4 regions of the Geodermatophilus sp. SYSU D01045 genome follow, and region 1 is predicted to be linked to each of the others. Evidence: riboswitches for the same ligand, from Rfam matches in the RefSeq annotation. Region 1 holds a riboswitch; each other region holds the start of a gene.
What was found. A riboswitch is a leader RNA that binds a small molecule or an ion and turns the genes downstream of it on or off. The one in region 1 is predicted to bind cyclic di-AMP.
Positions count from the first base shown of each region.

Region 1 (7,510 bases):
CCAGGTCAACGCCATGTGCCGCCTGGCCGAGATGGCCGGTGTCTGACACCGCGGAGCTCGCCGCCCTGGTCGGCGTGGCGCCCGACGTGCTGGTGCGGGCGCTGGGTGACGGCTGGAGCAAGGTGCCCGGGCCGCCGCACGAGCGGTGGTTCGTGAGCGGGCAGCCGGCGCAGGTCGCGGTCGGCTGGGACGGGTTCGGCTTCACGCTGGCCCGTCCCGAGCCGCGCTGGTCCGGGCACGATCTCGTGTGGGAGTTCGCCGCCGACCGCCGGTTCTCGTCCGACGAGGTGCTCTACGAGCGCGCGGAGCTGGCCGAGGCGGCCGAGGAGGTCGCCCGCAAGCGGCGGCGGACCTTCCGCTGGTGCCCCGTGTGCCGGCAGGTCAACGCCCGTGAGCACGTACACGACAACACCGGGCTGTGCACGACCTGCGCCGAGCAGCACCTCGGCGTCCGGTACTGAACCGACGCGGGGGTCGATCGCCCTCAGCGGTTCCTCGTGAGGTGACTGGGGCGGCCGGGGGAGACGTGCCAGACCGTGCCACCGGGTCCCACGGCGCCCGGGGATCCGTCCTTAGCGTCGTCCCGAGTCCGCGCCCACGCGGGCCGGAGCGGACAGGAGCACCATGGCCGAGCAGTTGCGTCCCGACATCGCCGCCGCGGCGGCGCGCATGTCGTCGACGATGGGCAGGAAGAAGGAGATCCGCGGGCTCGCCGCCCACCTGTGGCCGGGTGAGCGCGTCGAAGCCCTCGCTCCTGCCGTCCTCGGGACCAGCCAGGGCCTGCTCGCGCTCACGGACCGCCGCGTCCTCTTCGTCCGCGACGGGTGGGGTGGTTCGAGCATCGACGAGTACCCCCTGCTGCGCCTCGGCTCGATCCTGTGGGACGCCGGTGTCCTGACGGGGAAGCTGACCGTGCAGGACGGCGGGCGCAAGGTCACCTACACGTCCGTGCCGAAGGCGGACGGCGGCCCCTTCGTGGACCGGGTCCGCTCCACGGTCAGTGCGCTGCTCGTGCCGCCGGCGCAGGCAGTTCCGGCAGACCCGTTCGTCAAGCAGGCGCCCGCCCCGGCTCCGCAGCCGGGCGCTGCCGGTGACGGCGGCTTCCCCGCGGTCGTCGAGCAGTTGCGCCAGCTGGCCGAGCTGCGGGACGCGGGCGTCATCACCATCGCGGACTTCGAGGCCAAGAAGGCCGAACTCCTGGCGCGGATCTGACGTCGTGACGGACAGCGTCATCTCCCCCGTCCGGTCGGACGACCCGGTCACCCGACGCGAGCGCCGGCGGCAGTCGGACTTCCGGGAGCAGGTCCTCGGCCTGCCGGCCGGGACGCGGAAGGGCCAGCCGCTCGGCAACTACCTCCGCGAGGAGCACGGCGACCACAACTTCCTCTCACCCGAGGCAGCGCGGTACGCCCGCGCACGCGCCAAGGTCGTGCGCGAGGAGGGTGGGCAGCTCGAGCGGTCGCAGCTGTTCACCAACATGCTCAGCTCGATGCCGCTGGCGTTCAGCGTCTTCGGCCACCTGCGCGCCCACCGCGACGAGGCCGCGACCGTCCTCGGGCGTCTCCTCCACCTGCCGGTGAGGGGCTTCGACAGGGTCAAGCTCGGGCAGCGCGTCATCGACGGCATCGAGTGCGAGTGGGCTCCCGACCGCCGCGAGCACCTGCAGGACGGGTCGGCTTTCGACGCCGTGGTGGCAGCCCGGCTGGCGGACGGCGCCCGGCTGCTCGTCGCCGTCGAGACCAAGTACGTGGACAGCTTCAGCCGGGACGCCAAGGACGACGCAAAGGACAGGAAGTACCGCGGGTTCTGTGAGAACTTCGGCATGGCCGACGGCGCCTTCGACCGCCTCGGCGGGTACCCGACACGGCAGCTGTTGCGCAACGTCCTGCTCACCGAGAGCGTGCGCCGCGGCGGCTCCGCGGGTGGTCCGGTGTGGGACGCGGCGGTGACGCTGGTCCTCGCCCGGGACGACGACGAGGGTGCCCGCGACGTGGCGAGCCGGCTAAACGCCGATCGCGGATCCCTGCCGACGCGCGTGCTCTTCCGCGGGCACGGCGAGCTCGCGGACGCCGCCGCTGCGGTGCCGGCGCTGAGCGACTGCGCAGCGCTCTTCCGCCGTCGCTACCTGCCCTGATTCATGCGGCGGGGGCGAGCAGAGGTGGCCGGACGGAGATCTCGGTGCCGTCCGGTCGGTAGGTGCGCCAGACCCCGGTCGGTTGTCGTTCCACCCGGAAGCCGTGGTGCACCTTCGTGTGGTGGCGTTCGCACAGCAGTGCCGAGTTCTCCAGGCTGGTCTCGCCGCCGTCGATCCAGTGCACCAGGTGGTGTACGTCGCACCACCAGGTCGGCGCCCCGCAGCCGGCGAACACGCACCCGCCGTCCCGGAGCTCGGCGGCGCGGCGCAGGTGACGGTCGGCCAGCCGCCGCTCCCGCCCCAGGTCCAGCGGCACCCCGTCGGCCCCGAACACCACCCGGGAGATCATGCCGTCGCAGGCCAGCCACCGGGCGCGGGCGGCGGAGATGGTCACTCCCGAGCCCAGCGTGGCGGCGTTGCGATCGGTGCCCGGAGCGGCCAGGTCAGCGAGGTCGATCCGCGCCACCACGTGCGGCTTGTGCCCGCGCAGCAGCGGCAGGCTCCCGGCCGCCAGCACGTTGTCGATGACCTGGACCAGCGCATCCCCGAGGCGCTGGGCACGGGTGCGGTCGTCCCCGGCGGGGCGGTCGGCCTGCACGTGCGCCTCCAGCGCGGTCTGCAGCTTCTCCCCGCCGACCGCGTCCAAGTGCCCGCGGATGGAGAGCGAGCCGTCGGCGTGCCTGGCCAGCGTCAGTGACCGGCCCTCGGTCGGGTCGGGTTCCGGCCCGTCGGGATCCAGGTCGTTGCAGTAGTGCTGCACCACCTGGACCAGATCGGCGTGCTCGCGCTCGACGGCGACGCCGGTGAGCACCGCGTCGATCACCGCCAGGTCCACGCCCTGCTCGAGAGCCGAGGCCAGCCGCTCGGGGGTCACCACCCGCGCCGCGACCGCGACCTGCTCGGCGGACACCAGACCCGTCTCGTGTGCCTCGGCGAGCGCCGGCAGGTGCTCCAGGGCGCGCCCGTTGCGCACCAGCCGAGAGGCCTCCACCGTCGACAGCCGGCAGTGCCCGCGCAGCCACGAGACCATCGACCTCAGCCCGTCCCGCTCCGGCGCCTGCTGGATCTCCGCCTCGCGAACCAGGCAGGTCAGACGGGCGTCCTCGCGGTTGCGCCGGGCGACCGCAGCGGCGACGTCGTCGAGGACGTCCCCGCTCTCCAGGTCACCCGAACACATGATCGAAGTCTAGTCGATCCGGCAGTCTCGTGCAGCACGAACCCCCAGGTCAGAAGCCCAAAAATGGTGGCTGGCCACCGACCGCTCCGGCCACCACAGCGGCCGCTGCATGACCGGCCCGGACGGCGTCCAGCACGGACGCACCCGCGCGCCAGCCGGTCAGCAGCCCGGCCGCGAACGCATCGCCGCAGCCCGTCGTGTCGCAGAGCCCACCTGCGGGCAGCCGCTCGACCGGCACCTCCACCGTGCCCGCCACCGTGACGACCCGAGTCGGGGCAGCGCCGGCGTGTGCCAGCACCAGCGGCGGCGCCCAGGCGGGCCGGTCGCCGTCCAGACCCAGGGCGCTGGCCTCGGCGGCGTTGCAGCAGAGCACGTCCGGACGCAGCCCGGTGAGCAGGTCGGCGTAGGCACCCACGCCGTGGGCAGAGATCCGGGCGGCAGCGGCGACGTCCACGCTCACCGGCACCCCGAGGTCGTGCGCCGTGTCGGCGGCGGCCCGCACCGCGTCGGGGAAGCGCAGCAGGTCGTAGCCGTCGAGGTGGACGACGGCCGCGCCGGCGAACCACTCCCGGCGGACGTCGGCCGGCTCCAGGCCGCCCTCCCCGCGGTCGGTCAGCACCGTGCGCTCGCCGTCGGGGTGCACGAGCACCGTCGCCAGCGGCGCGCGGCCGCGGCGGACCACCGCGATCTCGACGCCGCGCCCGGCGAGACCGGCCAGCAGCCCGTCGGCGAGCGGGTCGGCGCCGGCCCAGCCCGCGAGCCGCGCGGGCGCACCCAGGCGGGCCACGCCGGCGGTGACGTTGGCGGGCGCGCCGCCGGCCGTCGTCGTCCGCCCGACGCGCTGCTGGCCGCCGATCACCAGGGGTGCGGAGAGCACGAGCAGCTGGTCGGCGACGAGCTTGCCGACCGCCACCACCGGACCGGAGCCGGCCGGCCGCGGCCAGGGGGGATCGGCGGCGGTCACCACCCGAGGATGGGTCGGTGCCCCCGGCCGGGCGAGCCGGCCGGGGGCACCGTTCCGTGCGTCAGGCGACGCGGCGCGCGCCCGCGAACTCCGGCATCGAGTCCAGGTCGACCACGGCCACCGGCTTGCCGGCGGTCGAGGCGTGGACCATCTGGCCGTTGCCGATGTACATGCCCACGTGCGACACGGGGCTGTAGAAGAACACCAGGTCACCCGGCTGGAGGTCGGCCTTCGCCACCGGGGTGCCGAACGTCGACTGGGCCTTCGAGGTGCGCGGGATCGAGACGCCCGCCGCCTGGTAGGAGTAGCTGGTCAGGCCCGAGCAGTCGAAGCTGTCGGGGCCGGTCGCGCCGTAGACGTAGCGGTCACCGACCTGCGCGAGGGCGGTGTCGACGGCCGTCTGGGCCGCCCCGTTGGGAGCGGGCGCCGGTGCGGCGGCGACCGTCCCGGTACCGCCGCCGCCCGTGGAGGCCGACGCCGGCAGGGGGGACAGGGCGATGCCGGCTCCGGCGATGGCCGCGACGGCGATGCCGCGGAACGAGCGACGGGCGGTGGACGTGCGTGCAGTCGTCATCGACGACGGTTCTCCTGTTCTCCGCGATCGCCTACCGGGTTAGCTGACGGGTTCGGACGGAGGAGTCGCCCGGCGCGACGGAGCGCGCTTCACCCCAGTGCTCACGTGGGTCCCCGGCCCGGTGCCGGCTGAGTTGCCGGCGTCCGGTTCGGCGTGTCCGGCGGGTGTCACACAGGGGGCGTGACGGTGGGTCCCGGCCGGACCGCGACGACGGTAGGGACGGGGGTTGCAGCACTCAACCGGGCCGGAGTCGCGCCACGCCCGGACGCCGGTCGCGGACTTGACGCGGGCAGCGGATCCGAATCGCCCGCCTCACCAGGACCGGAGCCGGCGCCCCCGCCGTGCGAGATCCGGAGGGACGGCGCCGACACGCCGCGGCGGAGGAGAAAGGAGCCGGCGGTGTGCCCGTACAGCCCGTCAACGACCCGCCACGACCGGATCGGGGGACACAGCCGGGATCGCGACGGTTGCGCCGCCCGTTGTCGGGGCACCCGATGCAGTAACCGAGAGGAGGGAGCCCCCCATGGGGATGATGAGGAACCTGATCGCCTCGGGCGTCGCCGCCAAGGTCGTCCAGGAGCTCCGGAAGCCGCAGAACCAGGCCAAGATCAAGCAGTTCGTCCGCGACTTCCAGGCCAAGAACGCAAAGGGCGGCAAGGGCCAGTCCGGTCGCGGCTACTGACCCGCGGTCCCGATCGATCGCGGCCCCCGTCCCGGCCCGGGACGGGGGCCGCGGCGTGTCCGGGGAGACCGGCGGGGCGACGGGGGCGTCCCGTGACCGTTCCGCGACGACGCCGTCCCGGATGTCCCGGGGACCGGCGTCCCCCCGTGGCACGCTCCCGCGGTTCCTCCCGCGACAGCGGTGCCGCCGCGCCCGCCGCGGGTCCCTCCAGCACGACGGGGTGTCCCGATGACCCGACCGCCGCCCGGCCAGCCCTGGCAGCCGCCGCAGGGCCCGCTGCCCGGATTCCTCCCCCCGCCTCCGGAGGAGAAGGAGACGCCGGTCTACCTGCGTCCCTGGTTCGCCGTCCTCGCGCTGGTCCTCGTCGTGGGCACCATCGGCGCCGCGCTCGGTGGCGGCGACGACGACGAGCCGGCGACCGTGGCCGCGAGCACCACCACGGTCACCGAGACCGTGACCGCCACGCCGAGCCCGCAGCCGGCCGTCCCGCCCGTCTCCAGCGCCCCGCCGCCGGCCGTCGCGCCGAGCACCACCGCGACCCTGACCACGTCGGCCGCGCCGGTGGTCGACTTCGCCATGCCGTCGGTGGTCGGGATGACCCTGCAGGACGCCCAGGACCTGATCCAGACCCACGGCGTCTTCCTCAGCCTGTCCCACGACCTGCTCGACACGCGCAACCAGGTGCTCGACGCCAACTGGAAGGTCTGCACGCAGAACGTCCCGGCCGGCCAGCGGGTCACCGGCGACGTCGAGGGCGCCATCGACCTCGGCGTCGTGAAGCTCGAGGAGAGCTGCCCCTGACCACCCGTCCCCGAGCGGACGGCGACCGCCCGAGCCGTGTCCGGGGCGGCGGGACGGGTACCCCGTGCTCCGACCGGGGCGAGCCCAGCCGTCCGGTCGGAGCACGGCTGAGGAGGTCCGCGATGACCCAGGGTCCGCCGAACGGCGGCTCCGACGGCCGCACCGACGACCACGTGCTGCCGGGTGAGCACCCCGACGAGAACGGCGTCGCCGACGACGCACCCGAGCAGGGACCCCGCGCTGCCCAGGGACCCATGGGGAGCGGAGACCGCCCCGGCTTCCCCGGCGCCGCCGAGGGCACCGGGATGGGCCGGGCGGAGGACTGAACCGGCGCGTGTCCGCGCTCCGGGGTCACAGTGGCCCCGGAGCGCGGGCACGCTCCGCCCTAGGCCCGCGCGGCCGCCGCGGGACCCAGCGGAACCAGGTCGGGGCCGGCGACGATCGGTGCGGTCACCGTGCCGATCCGCTCGACGGTCACCGCGACCTCCACGCCCGGCCGCAGCCACGGGTGCCGCTCCTCGCCGTGCAGCGACCGCAGCTCCAGCAGGCACCCGGTCCCGACCGTGCCGCTGCCGACGACGTCACCGGGCCGCAGCTCGGTGCCGCGCGAGGCGTAGGCGAGCATCTGCCCGAACGACCAGCGGATGTCGGCCCAGTTGCCGCCGCCCTGCTCGACGCCGTCGACCGCGGCCACCATCCGCAGCGCGTAGCCGGCACCCGAGCGGTACGGCTCGAGCTCGTCGGGCGTCACCAGGACCGGGCCGAGCGTCGTCGCGCCGTCCTTGCCCTTGGCCGGGCCGAGGCCGACCTGGGACTCCACGCCCTGCACGTCGCGAGCGCTCCAGTCGACGAACACCGTGTAGCCGGCGATCGCGGCCTCGGCCTGCTCCGGCGTGAGGTCCGACCCGCCCCGGCCGACGACCGCGGCGACCTCCACCTCGTAGTCGAACGCCGCCGAGCCGGGGGAGACCGGCACCGGCTCGCCGGTCCCGCGCACCGCCGCGGGGTTGGTGAAGTAGAAGACCGGCTGCTGGAACCAGACCGGCGAGACCTCCCGGCCGAACGCGGCGGCGGCGTTGCGCGCGTGCTGCTCGAAGGACAGGAAGTCGCGCACCGACGGCGGCCGCGGCACCGGCGCGCGCAGCACCAGCCCCTCCTCCGGCACCACCTCGGCCGGG
Region 1 covers NZ_JBJGZB010000002.1:84,174-91,683, forward strand. Annotated here, with positions in the region: gene ACI798_RS02170 (TM0106 family RecB-like putative nuclease) at 1-46, shown strand, start outside; gene ACI798_RS02175 (hypothetical protein) at 39-461, shown strand; gene ACI798_RS02180 (SHOCT domain-containing protein) at 625-1,212, shown strand; gene ACI798_RS02185 (PGN_0703 family putative restriction endonuclease) at 1,217-2,134, shown strand; gene ACI798_RS02190 (DUF222 domain-containing protein) at 2,136-3,311, opposite strand; gene ACI798_RS02195 (carbohydrate kinase family protein) at 3,361-4,275, opposite strand; gene ACI798_RS02200 (C40 family peptidase) at 4,337-4,849, opposite strand; cyclic di-AMP (ydaO/yuaA leader) riboswitch at 4,862-5,013, opposite strand; gene ACI798_RS02205 (hypothetical protein) at 5,373-5,531, shown strand; gene ACI798_RS02210 (hypothetical protein) at 5,760-6,332, shown strand; gene ACI798_RS02215 (hypothetical protein) at 6,455-6,658, shown strand; gene ACI798_RS02220 (fumarylacetoacetate hydrolase family protein) at 6,718-7,510, opposite strand, start outside.

Region 2 (7,510 bases), on a different contig from region 1:
CCGTCGCGGACCACGCCGGCGACCAGGCTGGGCGCCCGCCCCTCGCGCTGCACCCGGGCGGTGCGGGCCAGCAGGGTGCGGGCGGTCGAGGGCAGCACGGGTTCCGGCATGACCGGAACCGTAGGTCAGGCCCGGACGGGCGCCGCCAGCCGCCCGGTGCGCCCGGCCCAGCGCTCGAACACCACGGTGACCAGCGGCGGGACCGAGGCGGCCAGCGCGAGCAGCGTCGTCCACCGGGACCAGCCGAGCACCCGCGCGGCGACCAGCGCCACGACCACGTAGGCGACGAACACCGCGCCGTGGACCGGCCCGAACACCTGGACGCCGGCCTCGGAGGTCTCCGGCACGTACTTGACGTACATCCCGGCCAGCAGGCCGACCCAGGACAGGGCCTCGGCGACGGCGACGGTGCGGAAGGCCAGGGCGACGGTGCGGGGGTTCATCGGTGCGCGGTCCTCGGGTCGGGGGCGGTTCCGGAGGGTCAACGCGGCAGCGGGCGGCGACGTCCCGATCTCCGGGTGTGAGGTGCGTGGCAGGGTCGGGCCGTGCGGGGTCTGGCGCGGCGGGAGTTCTGCCTGGTCCTGCTGCGCCGGATGGCGGACCTGCGGCCGGACCTGGTGGCCGCGGCCCTGCCCCGCCTGGGCGCGACCCGCGCCGAGGCGCACGCGGCGCACACCCGCTGGCAGGCGCTGCACCACGCGCGGCGGGCGCCGCGTGGCGTGGCACTGCGCGCCGCCGTCCTCGGGCCCGCCGAGGAGGTGGAGGACCGCCGGTTCGGCGACCTGGACCTCGAGGTCCGGCGCTGGCCGCTGCCGCTGTGGCCGCACCTGCGCTGGGAGGTGCTCGCAGCCCCCGGCGGCAGCGTGCTGCACGAGCACCTGGTGCGGGCGCCGGGCTCCCCGGTCCCGCCGGCGGCCGACGGGCGGCTGCGGGTCTGGGAGCACGTGGTGGCCGACGTGAGCCGCCTGCCCGGCGCGCAGGAGGTGGACCCGAGGGTGGTCACCCGCTGGGAGGTGCGGCTGCCCTCCGGCGCGACGGCGGCCTTCGTCCGGGGCCTGCTGCAGCGGGTCCGGACGTGATCCGTCCCGGCACCTGGTGACGTGGGGGCAGGGAGGTCCTCACCCGATCCGGCGGGCGCCGGCGTAGCCGCCCATCACGTCGATGCCGGCGACCTTGACGACGTCGCCCGACGTCGGCGCGTGCACCATCTGGCCGTTGCCGATGTAGATGCCGACGTGGCTCACCGGGCTGTAGAAGAAGACCAGGTCACCGGGCTGCAGGTTCGCACGGGAGACCGGGGTGCCCATCGTCGACTGCATCTTGCTGGAGTGCGGGAGGCTGATCCCCGCGGCACGGAAGGCGTACTGGGTGAGGCCGGAGCAGTCGAACGCGTTGGGGCCGGCGGCCGCCCACACGTAGGGCTTGCCGCGCTGGGCCATGGCGGTGGCGACGACGGTCCCGGCGACGCCGCTGGCCGGCGCGGCCGCCGGCGCCGGCTCCTCCGCGGACGACGACCCGGAGGCCGACGCGGTGTCCTCGCGCTCCTCGTCGCGGCTGGCGCGGGCGTCCTCGGCGGCGTGCGCCGCGGCGGCGGCCTCGAGGGCGGCACGCCGCTCGTCGGCGGTCAGCCGGGCGTAGTCGGCCTGGTAGGCGGCGATCTGCGCCTCGAGGTCGGCCTGCTGGGCGGCCACGGCGTCGTACTGACGCTGGGCCTCGGCGGCGGCCTCGGTGGCGGCGGCCTGCGCGGCGGTGGCGGTCTCGGTGGCGGCCGCGGCCCGGCCGAGCAGCTCGCCCTGGTAGCCGGCGACGCCCTGCAGCAGCGTGACGCGGTTGACGAACTCGTCGGCGTCCGCGCTGGTCATGAGCGCCTGCAGCGAGCCCATGCTGTCGCCGGTGTACGCCGACCGGGCGATGCCGACCACCTGCCGGCGGGCGGTGTCCACGGCGGCCTGGGCGGTGGCCAGCTCCGCGGCGGCGGCGTCGGCGGCGGCCTGCTGGGCGGCGAGCGCCTCGCGGGCCTCGTTGAACTGCTCGGTGACGACCTCGAGCTCGTGGCCCCGGGCGGCGACCAGCTGCGCGGCCTCGGCGGCCGTCGTCGGCTCCTCCGCCCCGGCCGGCGCCGGGACGGCACCCAGCCCGAGACCGATGCCGAGGGCGCCGACGAGGGCGAGGGCGGCCCGGCGGCCGCGGGAGCGGCCGGTCGCGGGCATGCCGGGGACGGACGTGCGCAGGGACGCCACGCGGCGGTCTCTCCTTCTCCCAGGCCGCCTACCGGGTTAGCTGACGGGTTCGGGCGTGGAGTCGCCCGGCGCGTGCGGACACGCGCTACACCCCAGGACTGCGATGGGTCCCCGGCCCGGTCCCCGCGGAGGGGATCCGGCTCGACGGCGTCCGCGGGGTGTCACCCGGACTGGTGACGGAGCGCCCCGTTGGACGTACTGAGCGTAAGGTCCGTGACCGGCGTGTGACAATCACCCCGGTGTAATTACATCGGTCACGAACGGTGATGGGGTGGCTCCGGGAGGTTGCCGACCCCCGCCGGTTTGCGCGGCCGCGGGGACGTGTACCGATTGCTGCATGTCCTCTTCCACGCGGATGCGTCTGGCCCGGCCGCTCGTCGCGCTCGCCCTGTTCGGCTCCCTGGTCGCCTGCGGTGACAACACCGACTTCTCGCGCGGCCCGACCAACTGCGACGCCTCCGGCGAGAACGCCAGCAACGAGAACGACGCCAGCTGCCAGGAGACCGGCCAGAACCCCGGCAACGACGCCCCCACCACCGACGACGCGAGCACCGACGACTGAGCGCCGCCCGGTCCCCGGCGGGCGCCGGGCCGCCGGGACTGGTGGCATGGGCGCGTGAGCCCGGGACGCAGGTGGACGGCGGCCCGGGTGCGCGCCGAGACGCGGACGCTGCTGGCCGGTGCCCGCCGTCTGCTGCACGGCCGTGACCTCGCGCTGATCGGCGCGGGACTCACCTTCTACGCCGGCATCGCGGTGGTGCCGCTGGTGCTGGTCTCCGTCCGGCTGACCGCGCTGGCCACCTCGGCCGAGGAGGTGCGGGCGCGCAGCGGGCGGCTCGCCGAGCTGCTGCCGGCGTCGCTGGGCGCGCCGGACGCGGTGGCCCGGCTGGTCGACGCCGGCGTCCGGCTGGACCTGCTGGGGTTCGCGCTGGCGCTGCTGCCGCTGTCGCTGTACGGCGAGGGGCTGCGGCGGGCGCTGATGCGGTTCAGCCGGCGGCGGGAGAACCTCACCGGCTGGCGGGGCCGGCTGCTCGCGCTGCCCCTGGTCGTGGCGACGCCCCTGCTGCTGTACCCGCTGCTGCTGGCCGCCACGGTCATGGCCGACCTGGCCCGCGAGGACGGCGCCGGGCCCGCGATCGGGCGGTTCGCCGTCGGCTACTACTCGGTGCTGTTCGTGCTGACCGTGCCCATCCTGTGGGGCTATGGCGTGGTGGCCGGCGGCCGGCGCCGGTGGGGCGCGCTGGTCAGCGGCGCGCTGTTCACCGCCGCGTGCCTGTCCGGGTTCCTGCAGGGCTTCGTGCTGTTCCTGTCCCTGCCGCTGGACCTCGGCGCGCCCTTCGGCGGCCTGGTCGTGGTCGGCGCCGTGGTCGCCATCGGCCTGTGGCTGTTCCTGCTGCACCTGGTCCTGCTGGCCGGGTGGCTGCTCACCCAGTCCCTGGACGAGCGGCTGGGGCGGCGTCAGGCGTCCGGTCGCCAGGGTGAGCCGGGTCCGCCACCCGGCGCCGGGGGCTCGGTCGCGGGCGCGGGCGGCTCCGGTGCGGGCGGCTCCGGTGCGGGCACCGCCGGCGCCGGCGGCACCTCGGTCGGCGGAGGCGGCGCGGGCGGCGGCTCCGGCGCCGGGGGCGGGGTCGACGGCGATGGCGGGGACGACGGCGGGGGCGGGGAGGACGGCGGCGGGGACGACGACGGCGGGGTCGTCCCGGGGGCGCTCGGGGGCGCCGGGTCGGCCGGCGGTGCGGGCTCCGGCTCCACGTAGTCGCTGCCGTTGCTCACCAGGATCGACACCACCTGGCCGGGCACGGCACGGCCGCCGCGGGGCGGGCTGGTGCCCAGGAGGGCGCCGGACGGCTCGTCGCTGTCGACGCGCACCGTCCGCGGGGTGAACCCGGCGTCGGCCAGGGTCCGCTCGCAGGCGCGCACGCCGGAGCAGCCGGGCACCGGGCGGGTGTTGCCGTTCTGCACGGTCTCGTCGGCCGGCGGGAACTCGCCGCTGCCGCGCGCGGTGAGGATCGGCTCCATCGCGTCGTGCCAGATGGTGGCGCCCTTTCCGCCACCGAAGCCGCCGACGTCCTCGTTCTGCTTGGGGTTGAGGACCATGACGCTCGCGGTGATCTCGGGCGTGTAGCCCACGAACGCCACCGAGTAGTTGTCCTGGGAGGTGCCGGTCTTGCCGGCGATCTGGTGACCGCGGACGTAGGCGCGGGCCCCGGTCTGTCCCGGGTTCCCCGGCTCGACGTCCTTGCGCAGCATCTGGTTCATCGTGTTCGCCACGCCCGGCGGGACCGCCTCGGGCGTGCACCGGTCGCCGACCGCGAGCGGCTCGCCGCCGGCGCCGGCCGCCGGCTCGCCGTTCTGGTCGAGGACGGCGGTCACCGGGACGACGTCGCACTGCGTGCCGCCGGCGGCGAACGTCGAGTAGGCGCTGGCCAGCGCCAGCGGGCTGGTCGCCTCGGCGCCGAAGGTGAACGACCCGCGGTTCTCGTCGATGATCTTCTGCGCCAGGCCGGGCGGGCTGAACTGGAACAGCCCCGCCGCCTCGGCCATCCGCACCGGCTCCTCGACGCTGCCGAGGGCGTCCTCGAGCGCGAGGAAGTAGGTGTTGGAGGACTGGTACAGCGCCGTCGTCAGGTCCAGCGTCGGGCGGTAGCCGGACCCGGCGTTGCGGACGCAGTACCGGCCGTCGGTGTCCCGGCCCTCGCAGGGGCCGCTGTAGACCCGGGAGACGTAGGGGTCGGGGGCGGTGAGCGTGTAGTGGGAGGAGTAGCCCCGGGCCAGGGCCGCGGCGGCGACGAAGACCTTGTACGTGGAGCCCGAGCCCTGGCTGGGCGCCACGTTGAGGTTGAACGACTCCTGGGTGCGGTCGGCGAGGTCGTAGCCGAAGGTCCGGTTGACGCTCATCGCCAGCAGGTGGCCGGTGCCGGGCTCGACGGCGGTGAACATCGCGGCCAGCGAGTCCTCCCGCGGCAGGGTCTCCAGCACCGCGGCGTCGCCGGAGCGCTGCAGCTCGGGGTCCAGCGTGGTCTGGACGGTGTAGCCGCCGTTGTCCAGCTGCTCCTGGCTGAGCCCGAGCTCCTGGATGAGGTACCGCTGCACGAAGTCGCAGACGAACGGGCCGACGGTGGCCTGGACGCAGCCCCGGGGCGGGGCGGGCGCGGGCGCCAGCCCGAGCGGCGCGGCCGCGGCCGCGGCCGCCTCGTCGGCGGTGACGAAGCCCTGCTCGGCCATCCGGGACAGGACCTCGTTGCGCCGCGCGGTGGCCGCCTCGGGGTCGGTGAACGGGTCGTCGTTCACCGGGCTCTGCACGAGGCCGGCCAGCAGGGCCGCCTGCGGCAGGGTGAGCGCGGCGGCGTCGACGCCGAAGTAGGCGCGGGCGGCCGGCTGCACGCCGTAGGCGTTCTGGCCGAAGTAGACGATGTTGAGGTAGCGGGCGAGGATCTCGTCCTTGCTGTAGAGGTCCTCCAGCGCCAGGGCCAGACGCGCCTCGCGCAGCTTGCGGCCCACCGTCTGCTCGGTGGCGGCGGTCCGCTCCTCGGGGGTGTCGGCGGTCTGCAGCAGCGTCTGCTTGACCAGCTGCTGGGTGAGCGTCGAGCCGCCCTCGGCCACCTGCCCGGCGGCGATGTTGGTGACCAGCGCGCGCAGCGTCCCCTGCACGTCCAGGCCGCGGTGGCCGTAGAAGCGCGAGTCCTCGATGGCCACCATGGCGTCCTTCATGACGTCGGCGATCTCGGAGGGCTCCACGGGGTCGCGGTTCTCGTCGTAGAAGTACGTGATCGGCTCGCCGTTCGCGGCCAGGAGCACGGTGTTCCCCGGCGGCGGGGCGTCGGTGAACTCGGTGGGCAGGTCACCGAGCAGCCCGGTGGACTGCTGGGCGGCGATCGCGGGACCCCCGATCCACGGGAGGAGCAGGCCCGCCACCAGTGCCCCGGCGACCACGATCGTCGCGGCCAACCGGAGCAGCGTGCCGGCCCGGCTGTCCTGCCGGTCCATGGGCCTCCCTCCCGTGCGCGCACACTGCAACAGAGATCACGTCCGGCCACAACGACCCGCGCCGTGCGGTGCTGCGGTCGGGGGACGCTCAGACCTCCAGCAGGGCGGGCAGGTCGTCGCGGTGCAGCACGACCAGCGTGCTCACCGCCCGGGTGAGCACGACGTAGAGCCGGGACAGCCCGCGCGGCTCGGCGGCCGCGATCGCCGCCGGGTCGGCCACGACGACGGCGTCGAACTCCAGCCCCTTGGCCAGGGTGGCGGGCACGACGGCGAGGCGTCCGGCCGCCGAGCCGTCGTCGGCGAGCACCGCCGCCGGCAGGTCCGCGGCGGCCAGCAGCCGCGCCACCCCGGGCACGTCGGCGTCGGCGCAGACGACGCCGACCGACCCGGGGCCGGCCGCGAGGTCGGCGACCACCTCGGCCAGCGGCCCGGCGAGGTCGGCGACCGGCCGGACGGCGAGCGCACCGGGGTCCCGGCGCACGGCGGTGGCCGCCGGCAGGCCGGGCGCGATCGCCGGCAGCAGCCGGTTGGCGTAGTCGAGCACCTCCCCCGGCACCCGGTAGCCGCGGGTCAGCGGCCGGACGGCGGTGTCCGGGCGGCCCAGGCCGGCGAGCGTCGGCGCCCAGTCGGCCGGCGACCAGGGGCTCGTGGCCTGCGCGAGGTCGCCGAGCACGGTGAGCGACCCGGCGGCCAGCCGGCGGGCCACCGCGCGGCACTGCATGGGCGAGAGGTCCTGCGCCTCGTCGACGACGACGTGCCCGTAGCCCGCCGTCCGCTCGAGCAGCCCGGCCACCTCGTCGACGAGGACGGCGTCGGCGTCGGTCCACGCCGTGGCGCGCACCGAGCGCGCGGCCGGGCGGTGCAGCAGCGCCTGCTCGTCGTCGGTGAGCACGCCGCGGGCGGCGCGGGCCAGGACGGCGGGGTCGCCGAGGAGCTCCGCGACCAGGCCGGCGGGGTCGCGGGCGGGCCAGACGGCGTCGCAGAACTCGCGGACCTCGGGGCTGCGCGCAGCCCGGCGGGTCTCGGCGTCGGTCGGGCTGCCGCCGGCCTCCTCGCTCTGCCGCCGGGCGTCCTCGGCGAGCAGCAGCGCCAGCCGCTCCCGCCCGGCGGCGTGGTGCAGCCGCTGCTGGTCGTCGGCCACGCGGCCGCGCCGCCGCAGGTCGTCGACGTACCGCTTCAGCCGCTCCACCGGCACCCGGTGGCGGCGGCCGGCCAGCGGGACCAGGACGTCGTCGGCGGGCTTGGCGATCGAGCCCCACAGCGCCCGCTCGAGCACCTGCGCC
Region 2 covers NZ_JBJGZB010000048.1:1,050-8,559, reverse strand. Annotated here, with positions in the region: gene ACI798_RS22710 (serine hydrolase domain-containing protein) at 1-110, opposite strand, end outside; gene ACI798_RS22705 (DUF3817 domain-containing protein) at 126-443, opposite strand; gene ACI798_RS22700 (hypothetical protein) at 546-1,079, shown strand; gene ACI798_RS22695 (C40 family peptidase) at 1,119-2,240, opposite strand; cyclic di-AMP (ydaO/yuaA leader) riboswitch at 2,252-2,384, opposite strand; gene ACI798_RS22690 (hypothetical protein) at 2,578-2,802, shown strand; partial or broken gene ACI798_RS22685 (YhjD/YihY/BrkB family envelope integrity protein) at 2,857-3,675, shown strand; gene ACI798_RS22680 (transglycosylase domain-containing protein) at 3,699-6,227, opposite strand; gene ACI798_RS22675 (HelD family protein) at 6,316-7,510, opposite strand, start outside.
Region 2: it holds a riboswitch for cyclic di-AMP, as region 1 does, so the genes downstream of both, ACI798_RS22695 (C40 family peptidase) here and ACI798_RS02200 (C40 family peptidase) in region 1, are expected to answer to the same signal.

Region 3 (7,510 bases), 200 kb from region 1:
ACGAAGTGGCCCGGCGTCTGCTCGGCGAGCAGGTCCACCCGCGACTTCGCGGGGTGGATGCGCTGCAGCAGCGACTCGAAGTGCAGCCGGTCGCCCTGCGGCACGACGATCTCCCCGTCGACGACGCAGCGCTCGGGCAGGGCCTCCTTGACCGCGGCCACGACCTCGGGGAAGTAGCGGGTCAGCGGGCGCTCGTTGCGGCTGCCGAGCTCCACCTCGTCGCCGTCGCGGAAGACGATGCAGCGGAAGCCGTCCCACTTGGGCTCGTAGAACAGCCCGTCCCCGGTCGGGAGCTTCGTCGTGGCCTTGGCCAGCATCGGCTTGACCGGCGGCAGCACGGGCAGGTCCATGCAGGTCAGTCAACCAGCGGACCCCCGCACCGGCAGACCGCCGTCGACCGGACGGGTGGCGGGAACGGCCATGACTGCCACCCCGGGACCCGCGCCGTGGACTCAGCGCACCGCGTAGCGGGTGAACAGGACGCCGTCCTCCTCGAGCACCTGCGTCAGCCGCGGGCGGACGACGTCGCGCAGCGTACGGTCCAGCAGCCGCGCCTGGCCGCCGACCAGCGCGGGGGAGACGGTGAGGTCGAGCTCGTCGACCACGCCGGCGTCCAGCGCCGTTGACAGCAGCGACGGCCCGCCCTCGCACAGCACCTGCTCGAGGCCGCGGTCGGCGAGCCGGTCCAGCGCGAGCGGCAGGTCGACGTCGGCGTCCCCGCAGACCAGCACGTCCACCCCGGCGTCGGCGAGCGCGGCCCGGCGGCCGGGGTCCGCGGCGGCGCAGGTGACCAGCAGCGTGGGCGGCTGCGCCAGCCGGGCGCCGGGCGCGAGCGAGGCCCGGCGCGACACCACCGCGACCGGCAGCTCCGGCGGCCGGCCGAGCGCGGCCCGCCGCCGCCCGACCGCCGAGGCCGCCGTCACCGGGCCGTAGCCCTCACCGGCCGCCGTCCCGTGCCCGACCAGGACGACGTCGGCCAGCGCGCGCAGCGTCGAGAACACCCGCCGGTCGCCGGGCGAGCCGAGCCCGGCGCTGACGCCGTCCACGGTGACCGCGCCGTCGAGCGAGGCGACGAAGTCCACGCGGAACGAGCGACCGGGCGGCAGCGCGTAGGCCGCCGCCAGGTCGTCGTCGGTGAGGTCCGCCCCGCCGGGGGAGGGGAGCAGCCGGCGCATCAGGTGGTGAGGACGGCCGCGCTCTCGGCCGGGACGGTCACCGTCGCGCCGTCCAGGGACGGCTCGTCGGCGGTCGCGAACAGCACCCCGGTCGCCGGCCGGTCCAGCTGCACCGGCTGCGGCCGCCCGGACAGGTTGGCCACCACCCGCAGCCCGCCGCGGTGCACGACCAGGACGCGGTCCTCGTCGTCCCAGCCGACCTCGACCGCCGACAGGTCGGCGTCGACGAGGTCGGGGTGCTGCCGGCGCAGCGCCAGCAGCGTCCGGTGCACCTCGAGCAGCCGCGCGTGCGGCTCCCGGTCCAGCTCGGCCCAGTCGAGCTTCGAGCGCCGGAACGTCTCCGGGTCCTGCGGGTCGGGCACCTCGTCGGCGTCCCAGCCGTGCTCGGCGAACTCGCTCTTGCGGCCCTCCGCCGTCGCCCGGCCGATGTCGGGGTCGGTGTGGCTGGTGAAGAACTGCCACGGCGTCGAGGCGCCCCACTCCTCGCCCATGAACAGCATCGGCGTGAACGGGCTGGTCAGCACCAGGGTCGCGCCGACGGCGAGCAGGCCGGGGGACAGCGTCGCCGAGACGCGGTCGCCGATCGCGCGGTTGCCGATCTGGTCGTGGTCCTGCAGGTAGCCCAGGAACCTCCAGCCCGGCAGCCGGGCGGTGTCCACCGGCCGGCCGTGGGAGCGGCGGCGGAAGCTCGACCACGTGCCGTCGTGGAAGTAGGCGCCGGTGAGGGTCTTGGCCAGCCCGGCGAGGCCGGCCTCGGCGAAGTCGCCGTAGTAGCCCTGGCCCTCGCCGGTCAGGACGGCGTGCAGGGCGTGGTGGAAGTCGTCGCTCCACTGGGCGGCGATGCCGGTGCCCCCGGCCACCCGCGGGGTGACCATGCGGGGGTCGTTGAGGTCGCTCTCGGCGATCAGCGTGAGCGGCCGGCCGACGGCGACCGAGAGCCGGTCGACCTCCTGGGCCATCTCCTCGAGCACGTGGGTGGCGCGCTCGTCGACCAGCGCGTGGACGGCGTCCAGCCGCAGCCCGTCGACGTGCATGTCGCGCAGCCACATCAGGGCGTTGTCGAGGACGTAGCGGCGGACCTCGTCGGAGTCCGGCCCGGACAGGTTGACCGACTCGCCCCAGGTGTTCGCGCCGCCCTCGGAGAAGACCGGCATGAACAGCGGCAGGTAGTTCCCCGACGGGCCGAGGTGGTTGTAGACGACGTCCTGGATCACGCCGATCCCGCGCTGGTGGCAGGCGTCGACGAACCGCTGGTAGGCCGCGGGCCCGCCGTAGCTCTCCTGCACCGTGTACCAGAGCACGCCGTCGTAGCCCCAGTTGTGCGTGCCGTCGAAGCCGTTGACCGGCAGCAGCTCGACGAAGTCGACGCCGAGGTCGACGAGGTGGCCCAGCCGGTCGATGGCCGAGTCGAGGGTGCCCTCGGGCGTGAACGTGCCGACGTGCAGCTCGTAGACGACGCCGCCGGCCAGTGGGCGCCCGGTCCAGGCGGTGTCGCCCCACGCGTACGCCGACGGGTCGAACCGGCGGGACGGCCCGTGCACGCCGTCGGGCTGCCGGCGCGAGCGCGGGTCCGGGCGGGGGGTGTCGTCGTCGCCGAGCAGGTAGCCGTAGTCGGACTCCGGGCCGGCCTCGACCTCGGCCCGCCACCAGCCGTCGTCGTCGCGGCGCATGTCGTGCACCGTGCCGTCGACCTGCAGGCGCACGCGCTCGGGCACGGGCGCCCAGACGGCGAACTCGACGGGTGCGGACATGCGGGGGCCTCCCAGCGGTAGCGCGGCTGACCGGTCCCTCTTGCCCGCTGCGGGCCCGGTCAACCGCGAGCGGCAGCCGGGGGAGCGGGTCCCCCGGCTGCCGCCCCGGGTCACGCCAGCTTCAGCTCCTGGCCGACGTAGATCCGGTTCGGGTCGCTGACCGTGCCGCTGTTGGCGGCGTAGAGCGCCTTCCAGCCGCCGTCGACGCCCTGGTCTCGGGCGATCTTGCCCAGCGTGTCGCCGGACCGGACGGTGTACGAGCCGCCGGAGGCGCCGGCGGCGGACTCGCCGGCCCGGGAGGCCGTGTCCGGCTCGGCCGCCGCAGGCGCGGCGGCGGGCTCGGGGGCGGGCGCGGCGGCCGCCGTGCCGGCCTCCGGGGCCGACGGGTCGAGGCTCTTCCCGCAGGTGGGCCAGGCACCCGGGCCCTGGGCGTCGAGCGTGCGCTCGGCGACGGCGATCTGCTGCGCCTTGGTGGCCTGGTCGGCGCGGGCGGCGTACTCGGTGCCGCCGTAGGCGGCCCAGGTGGACTGGCTGAACTGCAGCCCGCCGTAGTAGCCGTTGCCGGTGTTGATGCTCCAGTTGCCGCTGGACTCGCACTGGGCGACGGCGTCCCAGTCGTTGGGGGCGGCGGCCGAGGCCGGGCCGGCGGCGACGCCGATCGCGGCCGCGGCCACGCCGGTCGTCACGAGGGCACGGCGGAGCAGGGACGTGGACGTGCGCATGGGGGATCTCCGATCCGCCGCCTGCGAGGTGAGCTGTCGGGTTCGGAGCGATCGGTGCCCCGGCCGCACGACGTGCGGCTTCACCCCGAGGCGCTGCGTCCGGTCCCCCCGTGACCGCGGTGCAGGCGCCGAAGTGGGTCCCCCACCCCCGTCCTGGCTGTGCAGAGGAACGGAGCCCGGCGGACGGGGTTCGGCGGACCGGCTCCGGCACGCGGCAGTCATTGGCCTGCGTGCGGGAGCAAACGTAACGGCCGCATCACGAGACGGCACACCCGCCCCACCCGTCACGGCGTGTCGCCCGGCGTCCCCCGCGGTGGCCCGCGCCCGGCGGCCGGGGGAGGTGCAGGTCACGGCGGCGCCGGCCGGCGCCGCCGTGACCTCCGTCTCATTCCCGGACGAGCAGGGTCACCGGCAGCCGGGCCAGCAGTTCGCCGACGGGCGCGCCGCCGGCGTCGGAGACGACGCGCGTGCCGGTGAGCACGTCGCGCCAGGCGCCGGTCGGCAGCGTCAGCGCGGTGTCGCCCCAGCCGGTGGCGGCCAGCGCGACCGGCAGTCGGGTCGCCACGGTCACCGCGCCGCCCTGCTCTCCGGACCCACGGTCGAAGGCGACGACGTGTTGCGCGGCCGACCCGGTGGCGGCCACCGGGGTGTAGCCGGTGAACAGCCCGGGGGCGTCCCGCCGCAGCCGCAGCGCCCGCGAGACGACGAGCAGCTTGGCCGCGCCGGTCTCGTCGACCTCGGGCACCTCCCCGCCGTCGAGCCGGGCCAGCAGCGCGCGCCGCTCGTCGTAGTCGACCGGGCGGCGGTTGTCGGGGTCGACGAGCGAGTGGTCCCAGAGCTCGGTGCCCTGGTAGACGTCCGGGACGCCGGGCATCGTCAGCTGCAGCAGCTTCTGCGCCAGCCCGTTGGACCGGCCGGCCGGGGCGATCCGTGCGACGAACGCCTCGATCTCGCGGTTCGTGGCCGCGTCGTCGAAGGCGGCGTCGACCATCGCGTGCAGCTGCGCCTCGAACGCCTCGTCGACGTCGGTCCACGTCGTCGACTGCCCGGCCTCGCGGGCGGCCTTCTCGGCGTAGGCGTGCGCCCGCTCGCGGGACAGCGGCCAGGCGCCGACCAGGTTCTGCCACACGAGGTGGGCCAGCGGCCGGTCGGGCAGCGGGTGGCGGGACAGCCAGCCGCGGACCAGGTCCGCCCACTCGGTCGGCACCTCGGCGAGGACGGCCAGGCGGGCCCGGGTGTCCTCGCTGCGCTTGGTGTCGTGCGTGGTGAGCGTCGTCATCGACTCCGGCTTGCGCTCCAGCCGCCGCGCCTGTGCCTCGTGGAACTCCTCCGGGGTGCTGCCGAAGCGCGCCGGGTCGCCGCCGACCTCGTTGAGCACCACGAACCGCGCCCAGCGGTAGTAGGCGCTGTCCTCGACGCCTTTGGCCATCACCGGGCCGCTGGTCTGCTCGAACCGGGTGGCCGCCTCGGTGCCGGCCTGCGCCAGCACCGGGTGCAGCGCGTCCACCGCGGCGACCAGGTCGGGCCGGCGGTCGCGGACGTCGCCCACCGCGGCGTCGAGGTGCTCGCGGCCGTCGGGCAGGTAGGTGCGGTAGACCGAGAAGGAGGCCAGCAGCTCGGCCAGCGCCTCCTCCTCCGTGTCGACGTCGACGCCCGGCAGCTCGCCGATCACCCGGACCAGCCGGGCGACCTCGGAGCCGAGGATCCCGTCGGTGACCTCGCGCTTGCAGTCGTGCACCAGCTGCCCGTAGTCGACCGCCCGGCCGGACAGCTCGGTGTCCAGCGCGGTCAGCGCCGCCTCGCCCGCCGGGTCGACCAGGACGTCGTCGACCTCGGCCAGCGCGTCGTAGCCGGTGGTGCCGGCCGCCCGCCAGCTCTCCGGCAGGTCCTCGCCGGGCTCGAGGATCTTCTCGACCACCGTCCACCGGCCGCCCGACGCGTCGGCCAGCCGGTCCAGGTAGCCCTTCGGGTCGGCCAGGCCGTCGGGGTGGTCGATCCGCAGCCCGTCGACGGCGCCGTCGGAGACCATGCGCAGCACCAGCTCGTGCGTGGCGCGGAAGACCTCCGGGTCCTCCACGCGCAGCCCGGCGAGGGTGTTGATGGCGAAGAACCGCCGGTAGTTGAGGTCGGCGTCGGCGCGCCGCCAGTCGACCAGCTCGTAGTGCTGCCGGTCGTGCACCTCCTGCGGCGTGCCCTCGCCCGTGCCGGGCGCGATGGGGAAGCGGTTGTCGTAGTAGCGGAGCTCCCCGTCCACCACCTCGAGCTTCTCGACGTCGTCGGCCGAGCCGAGCACCGGGATGCGGACGCGCCCCCCGCCGAAGTCCCAGTCGACGTCGAAGGCCGACGCGTGCGCGCTGTCGCGCCCGTGCTGCAGCACGTCCCACCACCACGGTGCCTCGGCCGGGTCGGCGACGCCCATGTGGTTGGGCACGAGGTCGAGCACCAGGCCGAGCCCGTGCTCGTGCAGCGCGGCGACGAACCGGTCGAAGCCCTCCTGCCCGCCCCGCGACTCGTCGACGTGCGCGTGGTCGACGGTGTCGTACCCGTGCGTGCTGCCCGCGGCCGAGCGGAGCAGCGGGGAGGAGTACGCGTGGGTGACGCCGAGGTCCGCGAGGTAGCCGGCGACGGCCGCGGCGTCGTCGAGGGTGAAGTCGGCGGTCACCTGCAGCCGGTAGGTCGCCGCCGGCGTGGCCCGCCGCCGCTCGGCAGCGTCAACGGACTGACTGCCGTCCGGGGCCTCGCTCACGGGGCGGCCTGCAGCACGACGGTGGCGCGGGCGGCCACGGTGACGACGTCGCCGGCCTTGACCTGCACCGGCTCCACCTGGCCCATCTCCGCGGTGTCGACGACGACCGTCCAGCCCTCGGCGTACTCCGACGGCGGCACGGTGAAGTCGATCGGCTCGTGGTGGGCGTTGAACGCCAGGTAGAAGCAGTCGTCGACGACGTCCTCGCCGCGCTCGTCGGTCTCCCGGATGCCGTGGCCGTTGAGGTACATCGCCAGCGACTTGGCGAAGCCGGCGTCCCAGTCCTCGTCGCTCATCAGCTCGCCGGCCGGGGTGAACCAGGCGACGTCCTGCACCGGGTCGCCCTCCTCGCGGCGCACCGGCCGGCCGTGGAAGAACCGGCGGCGGCGGAACGTCGGGTGCTCGGTGCGCAGCCGGGTGACCAGCTTGGTGAACTCCAGCAGCCCCTCGTCGACGTCGTCCCAGTCGATCCAGGTCAGCTCGGAGTCCTGGCAGTAGCCGTTGTTGTTGCCCCGCTGCGTGCGGCCGAGCTCGTCGCCGTGCAGCAGCATCGGCACGCCCTGGCTGAGCATCAGCGACACGAGGAAGTTGCGCCGCTGCCGCGCGCGCAGCTCCAGCACCTCGGGGTCGTCGGTCTCGCCCTCGACGCCGCAGTTCCAGCTGCGGTTGTGGCTCTCGCCGTCGTTGTTGTCCTCGCCGTTGGCCTCGTTGTGCTTCTCGTTGTAGGACACGAGGTCGTTGAGGGTGAACCCGTCGTGCGCGGTGACGAAGTTGATGCTCGCCACCGGCCGGCGGCCGGAGTGCTTGTAGAGGTCGGCCGAGCCGGAGATGCGGCTGGCGAACTCGCCGATGGTGGCGTCCTCGCCGCGCCAGAAGTCGCGGACGGTGTCGCGGTACTTGCCGTTCCACTCGGTCCACAGCGCCGGGAAGTTGCCCACCTGGTAGCCGCCGTCGCCGACGTCCCAGGGCTCGGCGATGAGCTTCACCTGGCTGACGATCGGGTCCTGGTGCACCAGGTCGAAGAACGCCGACAGCCGGTCCACCTCGTGGAACTGCCGGGCCAGCGTGGAGGCCAGGTCGAACCGGAACCCGTCGACGTGCATCTCGGTGACCCAG
Region 3 covers NZ_JBJGZB010000002.1:281,457-288,966, forward strand. Annotated here, with positions in the region: gene ACI798_RS03130 (ATP-dependent DNA ligase) at 1-350, opposite strand, end outside; gene ACI798_RS03135 (dihydrofolate reductase family protein) at 453-1,175, opposite strand; gene treZ (malto-oligosyltrehalose trehalohydrolase) at 1,175-2,926, opposite strand; gene ACI798_RS03145 (transglycosylase family protein) at 3,037-3,648, opposite strand; cyclic di-AMP (ydaO/yuaA leader) riboswitch at 3,652-3,786, opposite strand; gene treY (malto-oligosyltrehalose synthase) at 4,034-6,394, opposite strand; gene glgX (glycogen debranching protein GlgX) at 6,391-7,510, opposite strand, start outside.
Region 3: it holds a riboswitch for cyclic di-AMP, as region 1 does, so the genes downstream of both, ACI798_RS03145 (transglycosylase family protein) here and ACI798_RS02200 (C40 family peptidase) in region 1, are expected to answer to the same signal.

Region 4 (7,510 bases), on a different contig from region 1:
CCCGCCCTCCGCGCTGGTCGACGACCCCGACGTCAAGGCCGAGATCGACGCCGCCGTCGCCGACGCCAACAAGGCGGTGTCCCAGGCCGAGGCGATCAAGAAGTACCGCGTCCTCACCACGGACTTCACCGAGGACAACGGGATGCTGACGCCGAGCCTGAAGCTCAAGCGCGCGGTGGTCATGAAGGAGTTCGACCAGGAGGTCGAGGCGCTCTACAGCCGCTGACCCCGGATCGACCGAGCCCCGTCCCGCCCCCGCGGGGCGGGGCTCAGTCGTGTGCGGGCTCCAGCAGCGCCGCGAGGTCGGCGGCGATCGTCGTCCACGACCAGCGCCGCTCCACCCACGCCCGCCCCGCGGCGCCCATGGCGCGGGCGCGGGCGGGGTCGTCGAGCAGCGCGCTGACCGCGGCGGCGACCGCGTCCGGGGAGCGGGGGTCGGCGACGACGGTGCCGGTCTCGCCGTCGCGCACCGCCTCCGGCGCGCCGCCCGAGGTGCCCGCGACGACGGGCAGCCCGACCGCGGCGGCCTCCAGGTAGACCATGCCCAGCCCCTCGACGTCCAGGCCGCCGCGGCGGGTGCGGCAGGGCATGGCGAACACGTCCCCCGCCGCGTAGTGCTCGGGCAGCCGGTCGGGGGGCACCGGGCCGGTCAGCACCACCGAGTCGCCCAGCCGCCGGTCGGCCACCGCGCGGCGCAGCCGGGCCTCGTCCGGGCCGCCACCGACCAGCAGCAGCCGCGCGCCGGGGTGCTCCGCGAGGACCCGCGGCCAGGCGGCCACGAGCACGTCCTGCCCCTTGCGCGGCACCAGCCGGGACACGCAGACGACGACCGGCGCCTCCCCCAGCCCGTGCCGCCGCCGCACCGCGGTGCCGTCGACCGCGGGGGTGAACCGGTCGACGTCGACCCCGGGCGACAGCTGCGCCAGCCGGGTGCGCCCGCCGAGGGCCGGCTCCAGGCGGCTGCGGGTGTACTCGCTGATGTAGGTCAGGACGTCCAGCCCGCCGGCGATGCGGCGCATGAGCTGCCGGGCGCCGGGCAGCGCGACCCACCCGGTCTCGTGCCCGTGGGTGGCCCCGACCAGGTGCCGCACCCCGGCGTCGCGGAGGGCGGGCGCCAGCAGGCCCAGCGGTGCGGCGGCGCCGAAGAAGGCGGTGTCGCAGCCGTGCTCGGCGGCCAGCGCCGTCGCGGCCCGGGCGGTCGCCGGCGTGGGCAGCAGCACCGCCGTCCGCTGCCGGACCACCCGGTAGGGCAACCGCGCGTCGTACGCCTCCCACCCCGGCGAGCGGGAGGCCAGCACGACGAGGGAGTCCGGCGGGCGGCGCTCGAGCAGCGCCGCGACGAAGGTCTGGATGCCGCCCTGCCGCGGCGGGAAGTCGTTGGTGACGACGAGCGTGCGGCCGTGGTCGCTCACCGGTCGCCCAGCCGCAGCCAGTCCTCGGCCATCGCGATCCGCTGTGCCGCCGTCGGGTGGGAGCCGAAGAACCACTGCCACGGCGCCGGCGGGCTCGGGTCGGAGACGTTGGTCTCGGCCAGCCGGCGCTGCATCTCGACGAAGGCGGCGGCGTCCCGGGTGAGGTCGAGCGCGTGCAGGTCCGCCCGGGCCTCGACGTGCCGCGAGACGAGGTTCTGCACCGGCGTCGCCACCAGGGACCCGACCGCGACGAGGAACAGCACCAGCGGCACCACGCGCGGGTCGCCCGCCGAGTCCGCGCCGGCCCGGCGCAGCAGCGGCGCCCAGGTCAGCAGCCAGCCGAGGAGGGCGACGGCGGCGGCCGCGCCGAGCGCCCCGATGAGCGTGCCGGTGAGGACGTCGTCGGTGGCCACGTGCCCGAGCTCGTGGGCGACGATCGACTCGATCTCGTCCGGGGGCACGTCGGCCAGCAGGGTGTCGTAGAGGACCACCCGGCGGGTGGAGCCGAACCCGGACACGTAGGCGTTGAGCGACGTCGTCCGGCGGGAGGCGTCGGCGACCAGGACGTCCTCGACCGGGGAGCCGCTCTCCTCGGCCAGCCGCAGCAGGTCGGTGCGCAGCTCGCCGGCCGGCAGGGGGGTGAAGCTGTTGAACGCCGGCTCGATGACCACCGGGTAGAGGAAGGAGCCGGCGACGACCAGCGCGGCCGCGCCACCGGCGGCCCACGCCCACCAGGTGCGGGGCGCGCGGCGGGCCAGCGCGACGAGCACCAGCAGGCCGAGGGCGGTGAGCGCGGCGTCGATGGCGGTGGAGACCGCGACGTCGCGCAGCCACAGGGGCCAGGAGCGGGTGGACAGCCCGTAGCGGTGCCGCACCACCTCGCCGTAGGCGGAGATCGGCAGCGTCGCCAGCCGGCCGAGGACGACGATCGCGACCGTGCCCAGCAGCACGGTGAGCGGCCGGCGCCGGCCTCCCGCGCGGCCGACCGCGGTGACCAGCCGGCTGCCGAGCCGGGTGAGGCCGAGCAGCGCCGAGACCGCCAGGCCGAGTACCAGGTTGGTCAGCGACGCGGGACGGATGTCGGCGGCGAGGGCCTCGGCGCGCCGGACGACGTCGGCGGGCAGGCCGGCGTCGTCGGTGACCGGGGACGCGCCGCCGGGTGGGGTGGGCAGCAGCGTCCAGGGCGTGCGGACGGCGATGACCACGACGAGCGCCACGCCGAGGGCGAGCGCGACCAGCAGTGCCACCCGGCGGGGGCCGGTGCGGTCGGGCGGAGTGGCCTCGGGGCTGGAGCGGGTGCTCGTCCCGCCCGCCCTGCTCACCCGGCCGATCCTAGGCGGGCGCCCGCGCCGCACCGCGATCTCCCTCCGCGGACGCCGGGGGCCGGCGACCCGGACGGGTCACCGGCCCCCGGCCCGTGAGGTGCCGTCTCCTAGGCGATGCGGCGCATGGCGGTGATGCCGCCCATCGAGTCGACCGACACGACCTTCACCGGCTGCCCCGACGTGGAGGCGTGCACCATCTGGCCGTTGCCGATGTACATCGAGACGTGGCTGACCGGGCTGTAGTAGAAGATCAGGTCGCCCGGCTGCAGGTCCGCCCGCGAGACGGCGGTGCCCATCCGCGACTGCATGCTGCTGGAGTGCGGGAGGCTGATCCCGGCCGCCGCGTAGGCGTACTGGGTCAGGCCCGAGCAGTCGAAGGCGTCCGGCCCGCCGGCACCCCACACGTAGGGGTCGCCCACCTGGGCCAGAGCGGTCTGCACCGCGGTCTGCGCGGCACCGCTGCCACCACTGCCCGCGGACGGGGCCGGGGCCGGGGCCGGGGCCGGAGCCGGGGCGGCGGTCGCGGCCTGCGTGCCGGTCGCGGCGGGAGCGCTGTCGCCGCCGGAGTCGCTCTCGCCGTCCTCGGCGGTGTCGGAGCCGGCCTGCGCGCCGGCGGCCAGGCCGGCCTCCTGCGCGGCGAGCGCCGCCTGCCGCTGCGCCTCGGTGAGCGCGGCGAACTGCGCCTGGTAGTCGGCGATGTCGTCCTGGAGCTGCGCCTCCTGGGCGCTCAGGTCGTCGAGGGTGCGCTGCGCCTCGGCCTCGGCGGCCTCGGCGTCGGCCTGCGCCTGCCGGGCGGCGACGGCCGCCTCGCCCACCTGGTCGAGGACCGAGGTGGTGTGGTCGGCGATCTGACCGAGGGTGGCCAGCGAGGCGACGAAGTCCTCGGCGGAGTCGCTGGTCATCAGCAGGTCGAGCCCGGCGAAGCCGTCGCTGTTGCCGGCGGTGTAGGCGCTGCGGGCCACCTGGCGGATCTGGCCGTCGAGGTCCTGCAGCTGCTCCTGCGCCTCGGCGGCGGCCCGGTCGGCCTCGTCGGCGGCGGCCTGCTGCTGGGCGAGGACCTCGCGGGCCTCGTTGACCCGCTCGGTGACGACCTCGAGCCGGTGGCCGGCCTCGGCGGCGAGCTGGGCGGCCTGCTCCGGGGTGCCGGCCCGCTCGGGGTCGGCGGCCGCGGTGCCGGACAGCAGGGTGCCGGACAGCAGGGTGAGGGTCAGCGCGGCGGTGGTGCCGACCAGGGTGACCCGGCCGAGGTGGCGGGCCCGCGACGGGCGGTGCGGGCCGGCGGTGCGGGGGGCGGATGTGGACTTCTCGCGTGCGTGCCCCAGGACGGGGCGGGGGGTCGCCACGGTCGGCGGCTCTCCGTTTCTTCCTCAGCAACCGCCTACCGAGTTAGCTGACGGGTTCGGGCTGGGAAGACGTGCCCTATCTCTGCACCCCGGTCGGGACCGGCGCGCACGAGAACTCACCCCAGTGCTGCGGTGGGTCCCCGGCTCACCTCGCGCACCTCCGGGGAGGGCGTCCGGTGACTCGGCGGTGTCGGCCGAGGTCACCCTGCGTCGAGTGACGACCACCCGGCCGGACGGCGCCACAGTACGGACGTGATGCAGTTGTGACAAACGGGAGGTGCGTGGACTGTGAGAACACACACGGTCAGCAGCCGCGCCACTCCGGTGCGTACCCGATCGGGGTCCCGGCGCAGGTCAGCCCGTGCGCCGGCGCCCGTCCCGTGACGGCCGGTGCCGCAGCGGCGGCACCAGGCCGCCCTCGGCCAGCGCCCGCACGGCCCGCCGCTCGACGTCGTCGAGGTCCACGACGACGCCCGGCCGCGGCACCGCGCCGTCGGCGGTGCGGGCCGCCGGGACGGGGGGCACCGGCAGCAGCACGGGGCCGGTGTCCCGCTCCGCGGGCGGGGCGCCCAGCAGGGCGGTGACGACGCAGTCGGCGCAGCCGGCGCCGCGCGCGGTGCACGAGTCGCAGTCGATGAGCATGCCGTGTCCCTCCGGTGCCCCGGTCGCGCCGCCCGGTGCCGGGCCGCGGTCGGGACGGGTCTCCCTGTCGGTCGGCCGGCACGCTAGGGACGACCACCGACAGTCCCGGCTCAGCCGCCCGCGTACTCCCAGTGCCAGGGCTCCTCGCGGCCGTTGCCGGGATCGGCCCAGGTCGGGTGCAGCCACCCGAACCGGCCGGCGTTGGCGACCATCCACGCGTACTGCGGCGTGCCGAAGCCGTCGATGCCGCCGCACAGGTCGACCGCCAGCCCCCAGCCGTGGTTGCTGGTGCCCGGGACCGCGGCCAGCGCCGGCTTCTCCCCGTACAGGCGGACCTGGCCGGCGTAGGTGCGGTAGGAGTCGGTGATGCAGATCGGCTGCCCGAACGCCGTCGCGAACGCCGCGCTCATCGCCCGCCAGGCCGCCGCGGCGTCGCAGCGCAGCGAGTGGCCGCCCACGCCGATCGGGCACAGCGCGCTCGGCGGGATGAGGCCGTTGGGGTAGCCGCCCCAGGACCGGGCGCCGTCGAAGCTCGGCGGGTAGACGGTGTTGCCGCACTCGACCCGCAGGGCGCCGTCGGCCGGGCCGGGGGCGGGCACCTCCGGCCGCGGGCCGAGGCTCGGCCGCCCGACGTGGAGGACCTGGTCGGCGGGCAGCCGGCGGACGACGACGGCGCCGGCCCGCGCGTCGGCGGCGAGCATGGTCTGCGCGTCCAGCGCGATGCCGACGTGGCCCAGGCCCGACTCGGGGGTGCCGAGGAAGACCAGGTCGCCGGGCAGGACGTCGGCCGGGTCGACGGGCGTGGTGACCGCGAACAGCCCGGCCTGGTCACCGGGCAGGTCGATGCCGGCGTCGCGGTAGACGGTGGAGACCAGCGAGCCGCAGTCCCAGGAGTCCGGGCCGGCCGTCCCCGGCGCGTACGGCCTGCCGAGGGCGTCCATGGCCGCGGTGACCGCGGCCAGCGTCTCCGCGGGCAGCACGAGCACGGACACCGGCCGGCGCGGCAGCTGCGCGGCGCCCCGCTGGGCGCCGCCGGCGGCCGCCCCGACCGGGGTGAGCCCCGCGGGCAGGCCCCGCACGGGGTCGAGCAGCTCCGCCGCCGGGGGTGCGGCCACCCCGGCCTCGCGCAGCTGGTCGAGGTAGGCCCGCCAGTTGGCCGCCGTCTGGGTGTTGACGTCGACCTGCTGGCGCTGCAGGTCCGACAGCTGCCGGTCGACGTCGCCGAGCGCGACGTCGAGCTCCGCGGTCACCGCGTCGGCGGAGGCCTCCAGGTCGGCCACCTCCGCGGCCAGCCGGTCGGCCCGCTGCCGCGCCTCGGCGAGGACGGCGTCGGCGGAGGTCTGCTGGGCGACCGCGGCCTGCCGCTGCTGCTCGGCGGTGCGGACCACCTCGGCGGTATGCGCGTCGACGGCCTCCAGGTAGCCCAGCGCCGCGACGACGTCGGCCGGGTCGCCGCCGGTGAGCAGCACGGTGAGCGGGGTCAGCGCGCCGCCGTCCCGGTAGACCGCCGACGCGTACCGCGCCACCACCGCCTGGTACTGCGCCAGCTCGCCCTCGGCGGCGTCGACCGTGGCGCGCGCGGCGTCGACGTCGGCCTGCGCGTCGGCCAACTGCTCCCGCGCGGCGGCCACCTCGGTCTGCCGCTGCTGCAGGTCGGCCTGGACCTCGGCGGCGCGCTGCTGCAGCCGGTCCAGCGCCTCGCTGTCGAGGACCCCGCTGGTCCCGCCGGGCTGGTCGCTGGGCTCCGCGGCCGCCGGGGCCGCGAGCAGGACGGCGGCCACCGCCGTGACCAGCACGGACACCACGCCCCGCCGGGTGCGCCCCAGGGAACGCGCGTGCATCGGACCACCTCTGCCGTTCCGGACCCCGCCGGTCCGCCGGGGGATCGTCATCTCCCCGGAGCCGCCGCCGCAAGCGGGACACGCACCGCCGGTCCCCCGGTCGGGCGAGGGCTCCCCCGGGCGCGCGTCCCCGGGACTGTCGGACCTCCGGCCTACCGTCCCGCCGTGCTCTTCCCCGCCAGCGGCACGGGCTCCTCGGTGCCGCGCCACGAGCAGGCACCCGCCCTCGGCGAGCGGCCGCTCCCCCGCACCCCCTACGTCCAGGCGAGCATCGAGGACCTCGGCACGCCGCTGGCCGGCGTCACCTTCGTCGTCGTCGACCTGGAGACCACCGGCGGGTCGCCGAAGGACAGCGCGATCACCGAGATCGGGGCGGTCAAGGTGCGCGGCGGCGAGGTGCTCGGGGAGTTCCAGACGCTGGTCGACCCCGGCTGCGAGGTGCCGCCCTACATCAGCGTGCTCACCGGCATCACCACGGCGATGGTCGCCACCGCCCCGCGGATCGACGCCGTGCTGCCGGCCTTCCTGGAGTTCGCCCGCGGCGCCGTCCTCGTGGCGCACAACGCCCCCTTCGACCTCGGGTTCCTGCGGGCGGCCTGCGAGCAGACCGGGACGCCGTGGCCCGCGGCCGCCTCGGTCGACACCGCGGTCCTCGCCCGGCGGCTGCTCTCCCGCGACGAGGTGCCCAACTGCAAGCTGGCCACCCTGGCGCCGTACTTCTCCGCCTCCACCTCGCCCTGCCACCGGGCCCTCGACGACGCCCGCGCGACCGTCGACGTCCTCCACGGCCTGTTCGAACGACTCGGCCCGCTCGGGGTGACGTCGCTCGAGGAGCTGCACGGGCTCACCCGCCAGGTCGACCCGGAACGCCGGAAGAAGCGCCACCTGGCCGACGGCGTCCCGCCCGGCCCGGGCGTCTACGTCTTCCGCGGCCCGCGCGAGGAGCC
Region 4 covers NZ_JBJGZB010000003.1:188,389-195,898, reverse strand. Annotated here, with positions in the region: gene ACI798_RS04145 (AMP-dependent synthetase/ligase) at 1-226, shown strand, start outside; gene ACI798_RS04140 (glycosyltransferase family 4 protein) at 270-1,412, opposite strand; gene ACI798_RS04135 (M48 family metallopeptidase) at 1,409-2,734, opposite strand; gene ACI798_RS04130 (NlpC/P60 family protein) at 2,845-4,080, opposite strand; cyclic di-AMP (ydaO/yuaA leader) riboswitch at 4,097-4,277, opposite strand; gene ACI798_RS04125 (hypothetical protein) at 4,435-4,722, opposite strand; gene ACI798_RS04120 (NlpC/P60 family protein) at 4,833-6,563, opposite strand; gene ACI798_RS04115 (DEDD exonuclease domain-containing protein) at 6,729-7,510, shown strand, end outside.
Region 4: it holds a riboswitch for cyclic di-AMP, as region 1 does, so the genes downstream of both, ACI798_RS04130 (NlpC/P60 family protein) here and ACI798_RS02200 (C40 family peptidase) in region 1, are expected to answer to the same signal.